Regions from separate parts of the Protofrankia symbiont of Coriaria ruscifolia genome, predicted to be linked through region 1. Evidence: riboswitches for the same ligand, from Rfam matches in the RefSeq annotation. Region 1 holds a riboswitch; each other region holds the start of a gene.
What was found. Region 1 has a riboswitch for S-adenosylmethionine ahead of thrC (threonine synthase). Riboswitches for the same ligand answer to the same signal wherever they lie in the genome.

Region 1 (3,968 bases):
GCCCGCGACGACGACCGCGTTGCTCATCTCGGCAGATACGGATTTCGACGGGATTCTCGCTCGATCCGGTATGGACCGGCCTTCGGTGATTCTCTTCCGTCGTGACGGGGTCGCCGGCCATCCGAGCAACTCGGCTTGCTGATCGCTAATCTCGGTCAGCTTGCCGCTGCCCTAGACCGTCGAGGAGCATAACCGGTTCGGTAACGGGACCTCCAGCGAGCGAACCGTTTCGGCGTCGTCATTTGTCTACCTTCATTTCAAGAACCTGCAGGTCGGTTCGGCGCAGCCGTTTGGGACGTTTGACGAGGCGCTGCCGGCGGACAACGGAATCCGGTGCGGGGTTGGGCGATCGACCCAGACACGAATGCCCCGATCCAGGTGTACGTGTACGTGGACGGGACCGCCGGCTACGCGACGACGGCCGACGTGTCGCGTCCCGACGTGGACAATGCGTTTCACCGCGGGGTGAACCACGGGTTTGACTTCATTGTGCCGGTCTGCGCTGGCAGGCACACGGTGTGCGTATGGGATCAAATTTGGCGGCGGGAACAACCCCCAGCTGGGTTGCAGGTCTGTCCGGGTCTGAGGTGACAGGAGTTGTCCGGGTCGTCCATGGGGGCCCGGACAACTGACATCCCGACCGGTGGCCAAGGAGCGGGCGGGATGTCGGTCGGCCCCGGCCAAAGGTGGCGCGATCATTGTTTTCGCGCCGCCGGAGGTGTCGTTGTGAGGCGTTGTTCAGTCGCCGAGGCCGGCGGTTTCGAAGGCGGCCAGTGACGGGCGGATGGTCGCGGTTGGCTTGCCCGTCGACACCAGTGGGTCGAGGGTCTTCAGCCCGTCCCCGGTGTTGAAGATGACGGTCTCGGCATCGGGGTCGAGTAGGCCCTCGCGCAGCAGCCGCCGCAGGCAGGCGACGGTGACGCCGCCCGCGGTCTCGCCGAAGACACCCTCGGTCCGGGCCAGCAGGCGAATTCCCTCGACGATCTCGGGATCGGTGACGTCGGTGATCGCACCGCTGGTCCGCCGTGCCACGTCGAGGGCGTACGGGCCGTCCGCGGGGTTGCCGATCGACAGCGATTTGGCAATGGTGGACGGCTTCATCGGCGAGACCGTGTCCACCCCACGGGCGAAGGCTGCTGCGACCGGGTTGCAGCCCTGCGCCTGCGCGCCGAAAACCCGGTACGGGGTCGGCTCCACCAGGCCGAGACGGCCGAGCTCACCGAAAGCCTTGTCGATCTTGGTCAGCAGCGACCCGGACGCGATCGGCACCACGACCTGCTCCGGCAGTCGCCAGCCGAGCTGCTCGGCGACCTCGTAGCCGAGCGTCTTGGACCCCTCGGCGTAGAACGGCCGGACGTTGACGTTGACGAACGCCCACTCGTACTCACCGGACAGCTCACTGCACAGGCGGTTCACGTCGTCGTAGTTGCCGTCGATCGCGACCAGCGTGCCGCCGTAGACGGCGGTCGACACGGTCTTGCCGTCCTCGAGGTCGTGCGGGATCAGTACCACTGAGCGAAGTCCGGCGGAGGCGGCGTGGGCCGCCACCGACTGGGCCAGGTTGCCGGTGGACGCGCAGGCGACCGTGGTGTATCCATGCTCGCGCGCGGCTGACAGCGCCACCGACACGACCCTGTCCTTGAACGAGTGGGTGGGGTTCGCGCTGTCGTCCTTGACCCACAGTGTCCGCATTCCGAGCTCGGCGGCGAGGCGGGTGGCCGGGCGCAACGGCGTCCAGCCCGCTCCGAGGGACACCCGGCGTGCGGGGTCGTGGCCGGCGGGCAGCAGCCCGACGTAGCGCCACAGATTGGTGGGACCGGCCTCGATGGATGCCCGGGTAACCCGGCGCAGCGCGGACTCGTCGTAGGCAATCTCCAGCGGGGCGAAACACTCGATACAGACGTGCGTCGGCGAGAGCGCATAGGTGGCACCGCAGTAACGACACGACAGGGATACCGCGGGATTGACGACGTCAGAGCTGATCGTTGAGAGGCGCTCGGGAGCGACTGTCATCTGTGAAACTCCTCATCTTTCCCGAGAGCCGGATGCATCTCAGGACGGAATTAGCACCTGCCGCGCACTGATGCGGGTGGTTGCCGGGGCTTCACTGGGCCGGTCCCTCTGCCCCTCTGGATGAGCCGTATGCGGTTGTCCTTCCGTACTGTAGTCGTGTGCGGCCTGACGTGCACCGTTGGTTCAAGCATAGGACGTATTACGGGCATGACTTCTCGCCCGGGGAACTGCTGGCCCGCAAGGTGGGTCCGATCAGCGTGGTACTGCCCGCGCTGAACGAGGCGGCCACCGTCGGTGAGATCGTTGCGGCGGTTCGCCGTGATCTCGTGGCCGCGGTACCCCTCGTCGACGAGATCGTCGTCATCGACCCCGGCTCGGTCGACGCGACCGCGTCCGAGGCGGCCGCCGCGGGTGCCGCGGTGTTCGCCGAGGAGCGGATCCTCACCGGCTACGGGCGTGTCGCCGGCAAGGGCGAGGCCCTGTGGAAGTCCCTGTACGCAACGTCCGGGGACATCGTGGTCTTCGTCGACGCCGACCTGGAGGACTTCGACGCGAGCCTGGTTACCGGGTTGCTCGGGCCGCTGCTGACCGAGGACGCGGTGTCCTACGTCAAAGCGTCCTATGACCGGCCGCTGGCGAAGGGGCTGCTGCCCGGCGGTGGTGGACGGGTCACCGAACTCGTCGCGCGTCCCCTGCTCAACCTGCACTGGCCGCAGCTTGCCGGGCTGGTGCAGCCGCTTGCCGGAGAGTTCGCCGGCCGACGGGCACTGCTGGAGCAGCTCCCGTTCGTCTCCGGCTACGGTATCGAGTTCGCCCAGGTCGTGGACGTGTTCTCACTCGCCGGGGTGGACGCTCTCGCGCAGGTCGAGGTCGGCCGCAAGGTCCATCGCCACCAGTCCGACGAGGCTCTCGGGCGGATGGCCGCGGAGATCATCCATGCGGCGTGGGCACGGTTGGGCATCCACGGTGGCACTCTCGGTGGGACGCTGACCCAGTTCGGCCGCGGTGACGGCGGGTTGCAACCGCGTACCCACCAGGTGGGGGTGCAGGAGCGCCCGCCGATGATCACCATTCCGGAGTACGCCGCCCGCCACGCCCGTCCGGGCTGCGGCCCGACGGAAAGCACCTGACCGAGGTCCCGCCACACCAGGTGGGCCGCACCGGGCAGGTTGGCCACAATTGGTGACAAATCGACGCCGGAACGCGGCAGGAGCATGGACACCGTACCACCCGACCCGCCACGAACAGTACGAACAGTACGAACAGTACGAACAGGAGGACATTGCCGATGAGCGTCCGGGTCGTCTATACCGATCTCGATGGGACCATGGTGGGGCCGTACGGATGCTTCTTCCGGGCTGAAGATCACTCCACCACATTGGACCCGGCTCGTGCCCTGATCGATCTGCACCAGGCCGGCATCGCGCTGGTCCTGGTCAGCGGACGGACGCGTCCCCAGCTCACCGAGGCCGCCTCGATCTTCGGTGCGGACGGGTTCATCGCCGAACTCGGCGCCATCGTCGGCTGGGACCACGGGCGCAGCAGCCAGATCCTGCGCGGAGCCATGCCCGCGACGTTCGACCGGATACCCGACGAGCTGATCACGGCGTTGCTCGCGCGGCATCCGGGACGCCTGGAGGCGCACCGCTCCTGGCTCCGCGGCCGTGAGGTCGACATCATGCTGCGGGGCAACATCGACGTGGCCGAGGTCGACGCGTGGCTCGTCGCGGAAGGCTTCGGCTGGCTGACCATGCGCGACAACGGCATCATCGCGCGGGCCACCATGCCCGATCTGGATGATGTTCCGCACGTCTATCACCTGGTGCCGGACGGTGTCAGTAAGGGGGCCGCGGTGGCCTTCGACCTGGCCCGCCGGGGGCTCCGCCCGGATCAGGCGATCGCGATCGGGGATTCCGCCAGTGACCTTGTCATGGCCGAGCACGTCGGTCGCATGC
Region 2 (3,968 bases), on a different contig from region 1:
GAAGTCGCCATGCAGCGCCTTGCTCAGGTAGTCGACATACTGCACCAGCACCGGCTTGTCGAACCCGTACTGCTTCTTCAGCTCCGCAAGCCGCGCCGGGTCGATGGAGGAGGAATCCATTCCGGCGCCGGCCATCGCCGAGACCGGGTCGCCGGGCAGGTAGTCCAGCACCAGGAACGACAGCGTGTAGGCCGCCCACAGCACGCCGGCTGCCTGCGCGAGACGCCGAATCACGTAACGCCGCATCCGCTGCTCTCCTCCCGCCTGACAATCTTGTCCCAGTCCTCGTGCATGCCTGCGTGCACGCTCTTGTCGTGCATGCTCTCGTGCACGAGGGTCCGAGAAAACGCGTCCAGCTCTTCAGGTCGTCCTAGCTCTTCCAGGTGTCGTGCAGCTGGATCCGGCTGGACGCCTCGAAGTCCAGGTTGTGGACGTTCTTCGACACGCCCAGCTCGGTCTGCAGCTCCACGACCGGGACGACGTAGGCGTTCTGCACGATCAGCTGCTGGGCCTGGGCCACCAGGCTCTGCCGCTTGGCCGGGTCCGGTTCGGCCGCCTGGTCGGCGAGCACGGTGTCGAGCTGGGTCGGCGGCAGCCTGTATGCGTTCGCCAGCTGCGTGGAGTACTGGCTGCGCAGAATGTCGGGATCGGCACGGGTCAGGTTGCCCCACAGCGCGTCGAAGTCACCCGACCTCTGGATCTGGACCACCTGGGCGATCTGCTGCTCCTTCAACACGATATCGATGCCGACCGCCTTCAGCTGCTGCTGGATCAGCTCCAGCGTCGACTTGTTGGTAGCCGCGTTGGTGAACCAGTCCACCGTCAGGCGCAGCGGGGTGCCGTCCTTCTGCCGGATCCTGTCACCGCCGGGCGTCCAGCCGGCGGAGTCCAGCAACGATCTGGCCCTGGCGGCGTCGAAGAGCACGCCCGAGCTCAGATCCTGGTAGCTCGGGGTCGTGTGCGCCAGGATGCTCGTCGCCGGCTGGGTGCCGGTCGGGAACACCGTGTCGACGACCTGCCGCCGGTCGATAGCGAACAGGATGGCCTGCCGCACCTTCTCGTCCTGCAGGATCGGTCTGGAGTTGTTCAACCCTAGGCTGAACACCACCCCGGGGTTGGCCCGTGCCTGCAGGTTGACCCCGCCGCCCTTGAGCGCCGACTCGTCGGAGCGGCTCACGCTGCCGATCGCGTCGACCTGGCCGGAGGCCAGGCTGGCGGTGCGCACACCTGCCTCGGGGACCACCTTGAACACGAGCGTGTCCAGGTAGGCCTCACCCTTCTTCGCCCACAGGGACGAACCCCAGTTGTAGTCCTTGCGCTTCACCAACGTGATCGACTGGTTTGGCACGTACTTGGACAGCGCGAACGAACCGGACCCGACCACACCGTCGCGGCAGCGCTGCTGCGGGGTCTTGGCGACGCTGGCCCCCGACACCAGTCCCAGGGAGAACGTCGAGGTGGCCTGCAGGAACTGGGCGTTCGCCTGTTTGAACGCGACCGCGGCGGTGAGGTCGTCGACCACCGTGGTGCCCTCGTAACCGCTGAGGTAGCCCTGCCCCAGGACGGCCAACGTGCCCAACTTCGGTATCGCGTCGAAGTTGTCCTTGACCGACCGCGCATTCACCGGCGTCCCGTCGCTGAACGTCGCGCCGGGCCGCAGGTGGAAGGTGAACGTCTTCGCGTCCGGGCTGATCTCCCAGCGTTCCGCCAGCCACGGCACGATCTCGCCCGTCTGGGGGTTCTGGTCGGTCAACGAGTCGACGATCTGCCGCAGCGAGTAGACCGTGTCGTTGCTGCCTCCCTGCTGCGGGTCCACGCATCCCGCGTCCGAGCCCACCGCGAAGGTCAGCGTGCCCCCCGCCCGGCCCGCACCGGCGCTCGCGCCGCTCGCGGGCTCGTCGTCATCGGAGCCACAGGCGCTCAACAACGTCGAGGCCGCGGCGAGCGCGGCAACAGCCACCGCCCACCGAGTGGGTCCGGGCCGAAATGATCAATTCACAACAGTTCTCTCCTGCGAGGGATCCGAAGAAGCCACCGGTGGGACCGCGTGCCCGCGCACTCCAATCCCGGACGGACCGGGACGGACAACGCAACGAACACGATGACGCCGAGTGACAGACACGATGACGCCGACCTGCACGGCGCCAGGACTGCTGAGGTCAGAGGGCACATGATGTTGAGAGGCGCACCGCGCCCTGGCAACAGGGGCCAGTCGCGTGAGGACCGCCGCGCCCAACGGCGAGCGGGTCCGGTATCAGCTCAGGGGCCGGTAGCTACAACACAGACAGCTGGTTACTCGCTGCAGGTCGATGTGCCGTCGTGAGAAGGTCGCCGGGGTACGGCACGGCGAAACAGCGCAGGCACGGCCATGCGACTGCTGCACGCTGGCTTCCTCCTACAACCAAGACACACGCCTGCGCGACTGGTTCGTCGCACCGGGCTCTCATCCGGAGCGCCCGACCGCGGACGAGAGTTGCCGGCCAGCAAGCCAGAGCTTGACGCTGACGCTCGGCGCCTGAAGCTACCCGTCCGCGGATTATCCGTCAATATCGATTGACAAAGTAGAGAAACAGCCGGGCGCCTCCAGCTGCCGAGGATGAAGTCCCCCGCGCTCGAAGGACGAGAAGACCGTGATCGGGACTGCGCACATCTGCCGCCCCCTGCCCTCCCCCACTGCCTCCTCCAGCAACCCGGGGACTTGGGCCTCCGGCGACGGAAGAAGCATGATCCCGTCACCTTTGGCCCTTTGGCCGGGACCACAGCGCCGTCAGACCACGACAAGGCCGAGCGCGGGGTCCAACTTGTGTAGATCGTGCGGATCAGAGGTGACAACCGTGGCCCGAAGCTTCTCTACCAGTAACACATCAATATCGCCAGCTTCCAGCACCGATCGCGCCCAGCCACGCGCGGCATCGTCCAACCCGGCAGCCTCTTCGATCATCTGGTCCAGGATCTCCTGAGCCTGCGCCCAGTCCGGCTCGGCAGCAGCCAGACCGGCGAAGTAGGCCGACACCGACTCCACCTGGCCGGCGTCGGCAGCCCGCTGCGCCTTCGCCGCGATCTCTTCCGGGACACTGATAGTGATCCTCCTGAAGCTCATAAACCAAGCTTAGTAGTCGTAAATAAATTAGTTGTTTTCTTGAGGCGCGTTTGCCCCGATCAGAGGCCTGCAGTTGCATTACTTATTTCATTACGACTCCTTAAGTCCGAAGCAGCTGCGTGCACTGGTGTTTCTACGCAGGTCGCTGACCTGCGTAGGTGCGCGAGCTATCGGCACCGAGACGGATCTCCACGGGGGAACGATCACGATAGGCGGCCCCGAACCGGTGACCCAAACGCCAGGCGGGGCCTCAACCGCGACCCCAGGAGGTCCCGACCGTGTCCCACATCATTTCCCCAGCAGCGTCTGGACCAGAAACGCGATTCCCGACACGAAGCGGTGCTCCGCTCACGCCGATGGCCCGACCTTCGAGGCCACCAGTGACGACTACCGAGCGGCGGATCAGACCGACTTCGAGCGGGAGCGTGATCTCGCCCTGGTCGCGTTCTACGCAGCCTGACTCCAAGCCAATCTGGACCCGTCACGATCGGTTTCAAACGCGCCTACGTATCACAGGCCGAGTCGGGCCGGGACGTACCGTCCGAGAACCTCGTCGACGCGCTGGACGTGGCACTGGACGCCGGCGGGGAACTGCGTACGCTGCGCGGACAGGCATGGCAGGAACGACGGACACGACGCCACAACCCACCCGACCCGCGAGAGCAACGAGGGGAGGATGCCACGGACCGGCGGCAGGTACTCCAGACCTCGGCCCTGGCTGCGGCATCGGCGCTCGCAGCCGACACCTACCAGCGGATCTCGACGGCTGGCCCGGACGCACTGACGCTCGTCGAACTGGAAACCGACGTCGATGAGATCGCCGTGGTGTACACGCCGGTTCCCCACGTCGACCTGCTGCCCCGGGTCG
Region 3 (3,968 bases), on a different contig from region 1:
GGGTGGTGAGCGCGGCCAGGTGGCTGAGCACGACCGGCGGGGAGGAGGAGATGAACGGCCGTTCGTGCCGTTCCCCCACCCCGAAGCCGTCGAAGCCGAGTTCCTCGGCCAGCAACGCGTTGTCGATCACCTCGCGGAACCGGTCGGTGGTCGACGTCCGCGCTCCGGTGACCGGGTCCGGGGCGTGCACGATCAGCGTGATGGCCAGAAACTTCACGACACCGCCTTCACCGCCGGACCCGGCACGTCGAGTGGTGCGAGGGACACGGGCGGGGACAGGGACGCAGATAGCGCGAGGCCGAGGTGCTCGCGCAACGTGGTGCCCTTGTACTCGGCGCGGAACACACCGCGTTCCTGCAGCAGCGGTACGACGGTGTCGACGAACCCGTCCAGCCCACCCGGGGTGATGTGCGGGACGAGTATGAACCCGTCACTGGCGTCGGCCTGCACGAGGTCGTTGATCGCGCCGGCCACCGTCGCCGGGGAACCGATGAACGTCTGCCTCCCGGTGACCTCGATGACCAGTTCCCGGATGGAGAGGTTCTTCGCCTCGGCGAGCTGGCGCCATTCGTTCGCGGTGGCCAGTCGATCCCCGAACATCCGCACGCTGGCCCGGCCGCGGGCGATCGTGTTCTCCCCCGGATCGGGGTCGACGGAGGGTAGCGGCCCGTCCGGGTCGTAGCCGGACAGGTCACGGTTCCACAGCTGCTCGAGGAACTTGATCGCGGTCTGGCCGCTGACCTGCTGCAGCCGGACCTCGTGCGCGATCTCGGCCGCCTCGGCGTCGGTGTCGCCGAGCACGAACGTCGCCGCGGGCAGGATCAGCAGCTGGTCACGGGCACGGCCGTACCGGGCCAGCCGTCCCTTGACGTCGGCGTAAAACGCCTGCCCAGCTTCCAGGGTGCCGTGCCGGCCGAAGATCGCGTCTGCGCTCGAGGCGGCGAACTCCCGTCCCCCGTCGGAGTCACCGGCCTGGAAGATCACGGGACGCCCCTGCGGGCTGCGCGGGACGTTGAACTGGCCGGCGATGTCGAAATGCGCGTCATGGTGAGCGAACGCGCCCGGGCGCGGATCGCGCAGGAACACCCCGCCGTCCTTGTCTGCGACGATCTCGTCACCGCGCCAGGAGTCGAACAGCTCCCACGCCGTCCGCAGGAACGTCCTGGCCCGCTCGTAACGCGCCTGCTCGGGCAGGAAGCCGCCGCGGCGGAAGTTCTCGCCGGTGAAGGCGTCCCAGGAGGTGACCACGTTCCACGCCGCCCGACCGCCGGAGAGGTGATCGAGGCTGGCGAACTGCCGCGCCACCTCGTAGGGCTCGTTGAACGTGGAGTTGATCGTGCCGGCCAGGCCGAGCCGGTCGGTGACCGCGGCGAGCGCGGCCAGCACCGTGAAGGTGTCCGGACGGCCCACCACGTCGAGGTCGTGGATCAGCCCGTTCTGCTCGCGCAGCCGCAACCCCTCGGCGAGGAACAGAAAGTCGAACTTTCCGCGCTCTGCCGTCTGCGCAAAATGGACGAACGAGCTGAACTCGATGTGGCTGCCCGCAGCAGGATCGCTCCATACCGTGGTGTTGTTGACGCCTGGAAAATGAGCGGCGAGATGGATCGGCTTGATCGGCTTGCTCATCGTCCGGTGTCCCTTTCAGGCGGCCGCGATTCCAGATCGGTGGCGCGGCGATGTCAGCACGAGTGGTAATCGGTTCGCCGATCACGGCACGTCGAAACCGGTTGGGTCAGGGGCGGCGGATTGGGTCAGGAGCGATTGGGTCAGGGACGACAGAGCGCGCCGGCGACACGGCACAGATCGATGTGCCGACGCAGGAACAGGCCGACCACACCACGTCGCGGCTCGGGCGCGTGGACGGCAGGCGGACCCGGGATCAGCTGCATGTGTCGTCACCTCCTGCCGATCGATGCCCGGCCGGCCCCATCCCACGGCTGGGCCTGGGGAACCGGGATCGTCCCAGCCGGCCTCACCTGGAGCACCCGCCGCGCGGGAGGTTGCCGGTCAGCGAGCCAGGGCCTGCTGCCGACACTCATGACCTTCTTCGAAGGTACCCTGAGGCACAGGCAAAGTCTATTTCCTATCGATATACTTGGCATTGTTTGATCATTACGTTTGATCATTACGTTTGATCGTTATGCGTGATCGTTACATGCGGAATGCGGGGCCGCCGGGCGGACGACCGAATCGGTTTTCGTCAGGCATGGATGACACAAGATCGGATCGGCGGATGATTGTGACGAACGCACACGTCCTGCGCATACGCCCGGTCGTGGCTGCATTGTGACCGCGCGCTACCACTGGTTCCTGCCGACCGGGGGTGACGGCCGCAACCTGGCCTCCGGAGTGCACGGGCTGGGCATCGGCGGGGTGCTGGCACCCGCCCGCGCCGGTCGGCCGGCGTCACTGACCTACCTCACGCAGCTGGCGCAGGCCGTCGACTCGCTGGGCTATGAAGCGGTGCTGACTCCGACCGGCGCGCACTGCGCCGACGCGTGGGTCGTGACGGCTGCGCTGATCGCGCAGACCAGCCGGCTGAAGTTCCTCGTCGCGTTCCGTCCCGGCCTGGTCGAGCCGGCACTGGCCGCACACATGGCCGCAACCTTCCAGCAACTGTCGGACGGACGGCTGCAGCTCAACGTCGTCACCGGCAGCAGCGGCGCCGAGCAGCACGCCTACGGCGACCAGCTCGGCCACGACGCACGGTACGCGCGGGCCGAGGAGTTCCTCGAGATCGTGCGCCGGTTGTGGAGCGGCGCCGAGTTCGACCACCACGGGAGGTTCTACGACCTGCGGGGCGCCCTGCTGCGCGATCCGCCGGTGCCGTACCCGGAGGTCTACCTGGGCGGCTCGTCCGATGCGGCGCTGGCGGTCGCGGCCCGGCAGGCCGACAGCTACCTGACCTGGGGCGAACCACCGGCGCTCGTCGCAGAGAAGATCGACCGGGTGCGCGACCTGGCCGCGGCGCAGGGACGGCGGCTGCGGTTCGGTCTACGCATCCACGTCATCACCCGGGACACGGCCGCGCAGGCGTGGGCCGACGCCGACCGGCTCATCGCCGGCCTGGACGACGCCACGATCGCGGCCGGGCAGCAGCGGCTGCGCACGTTGGAGTCGGTCGGCCAGCGGCGGATGCTGGACCTGCACGGCGGCTCGCGTGACCGGCTGGTCGTGGCACCGAACCTGTGGGCGGGCATCGGCCTGGTGCGCGGCGGCGCCGGCACGGCACTGGTCGGCAGCCACGAGGAGGTCGCCGAGCGGATCGCCGAGTACCGCGCCGCCGGTATCGAGGAGTTCGTCCTGTCGGGGTATCCGCACCTGGAGGAGGCCTACGCCTTCGCCGAGGGCGTGCGTCCGCTCCTCGGCGAAGTGATCTGACGCTGTCGCGACCAGCTGGGAATGGCTGCCAGCAGCGTACGGGTGTAGTCGTGCTCGGGACGCTCGAACAGGTCCTCCGTCGTGCCGGCCTCCACGATCCGCCCGGCCTGCATCACCGCCACCCGGTGGGCGATCTGCCGCACGACAGCCAGGTCGTGCGAGATGAACAGATAGGCCATGCCGGTGTCGGCCTGCAGTTCGGCGAGCAGCTCCAGGACCTGTGCCTGCACGGACACGTCCAGGGCGGAGACAGGTTCGTCGCAGACGACGAGCTGGGGCGCCAGCGCCAGCGCGCGGGCGATCGCGACCCGCTGCCGCTGCCCGCCGGAGAGCTCGGCGGGTTTGCGGTCGAGGACCGAGGCCGGCAGCGCGACCCGGTCGAGTAGATCCCGGGCGCGGGCGGTACGGGAGGCCCGGTCGCCGACCCTGAACGCGCGTAGCGGCTCGGCGATCACGTCGTTGATCGAGAACCGGGGATCGAGGGAGGCATAGGGGTTCTGGTAGATGAGCTGGGCCCGGCGGCGCAGCTGCCGAAGCCGCGCTCCCCCAGCGGCCGTGACGTCGTCGCCGTCGAACACGATCCGACC

Region 2: it holds a riboswitch for S-adenosylmethionine, as region 1 does, so the genes downstream of both, CV1CTNOD_RS28055 (putative leader peptide) here and thrC (threonine synthase) in region 1, are expected to answer to the same signal.
Region 3: it holds a riboswitch for S-adenosylmethionine, as region 1 does, so the genes downstream of both, CV1CTNOD_RS28060 (putative leader peptide) here and thrC (threonine synthase) in region 1, are expected to answer to the same signal.

Annotation. Positions count from the first base shown of each region.
Region 1 covers NZ_CAAAFR010000203.1:11,729-15,696, reverse strand. Annotated here, with positions in the region: gene CV1CTNOD_RS27165 (DUF5615 family PIN-like protein) at 1-105, shown strand, start outside; gene thrC (threonine synthase) at 739-2,013, opposite strand; SAM riboswitch class I at 2,023-2,140, opposite strand; gene CV1CTNOD_RS23615 (glucosyl-3-phosphoglycerate synthase) at 2,172-3,143, shown strand; gene CV1CTNOD_RS23610 (HAD family hydrolase) at 3,302-3,968, shown strand, end outside.
Region 2 covers NZ_CAAAFR010000015.1:56,550-60,517, reverse strand. Annotated here, with positions in the region: partial or broken gene CV1CTNOD_RS01765 (ABC transporter permease) at 1-246, opposite strand, end outside; gene CV1CTNOD_RS01760 (ABC transporter substrate-binding protein) at 371-1,960, opposite strand; gene CV1CTNOD_RS28055 (putative leader peptide) at 2,255-2,383, opposite strand; SAM riboswitch class IV at 2,406-2,516, opposite strand; gene CV1CTNOD_RS25300 (hypothetical protein) at 2,768-3,100, opposite strand; gene CV1CTNOD_RS25295 (hypothetical protein) at 3,327-3,560, shown strand; gene CV1CTNOD_RS01750 (hypothetical protein) at 3,668-3,968, shown strand, end outside.
Region 3 covers NZ_CAAAFR010000015.1:63,463-67,430, reverse strand. Annotated here, with positions in the region: gene CV1CTNOD_RS01795 (LLM class flavin-dependent oxidoreductase) at 1-217, opposite strand, end outside; gene CV1CTNOD_RS01790 (NtaA/DmoA family FMN-dependent monooxygenase) at 214-1,626, opposite strand; gene CV1CTNOD_RS28060 (putative leader peptide) at 1,767-1,889, opposite strand; SAM riboswitch class IV at 1,941-2,043, opposite strand; gene CV1CTNOD_RS01785 (LLM class flavin-dependent oxidoreductase) at 2,287-3,381, shown strand; gene CV1CTNOD_RS01780 (dipeptide ABC transporter ATP-binding protein) at 3,333-3,968, opposite strand, start outside.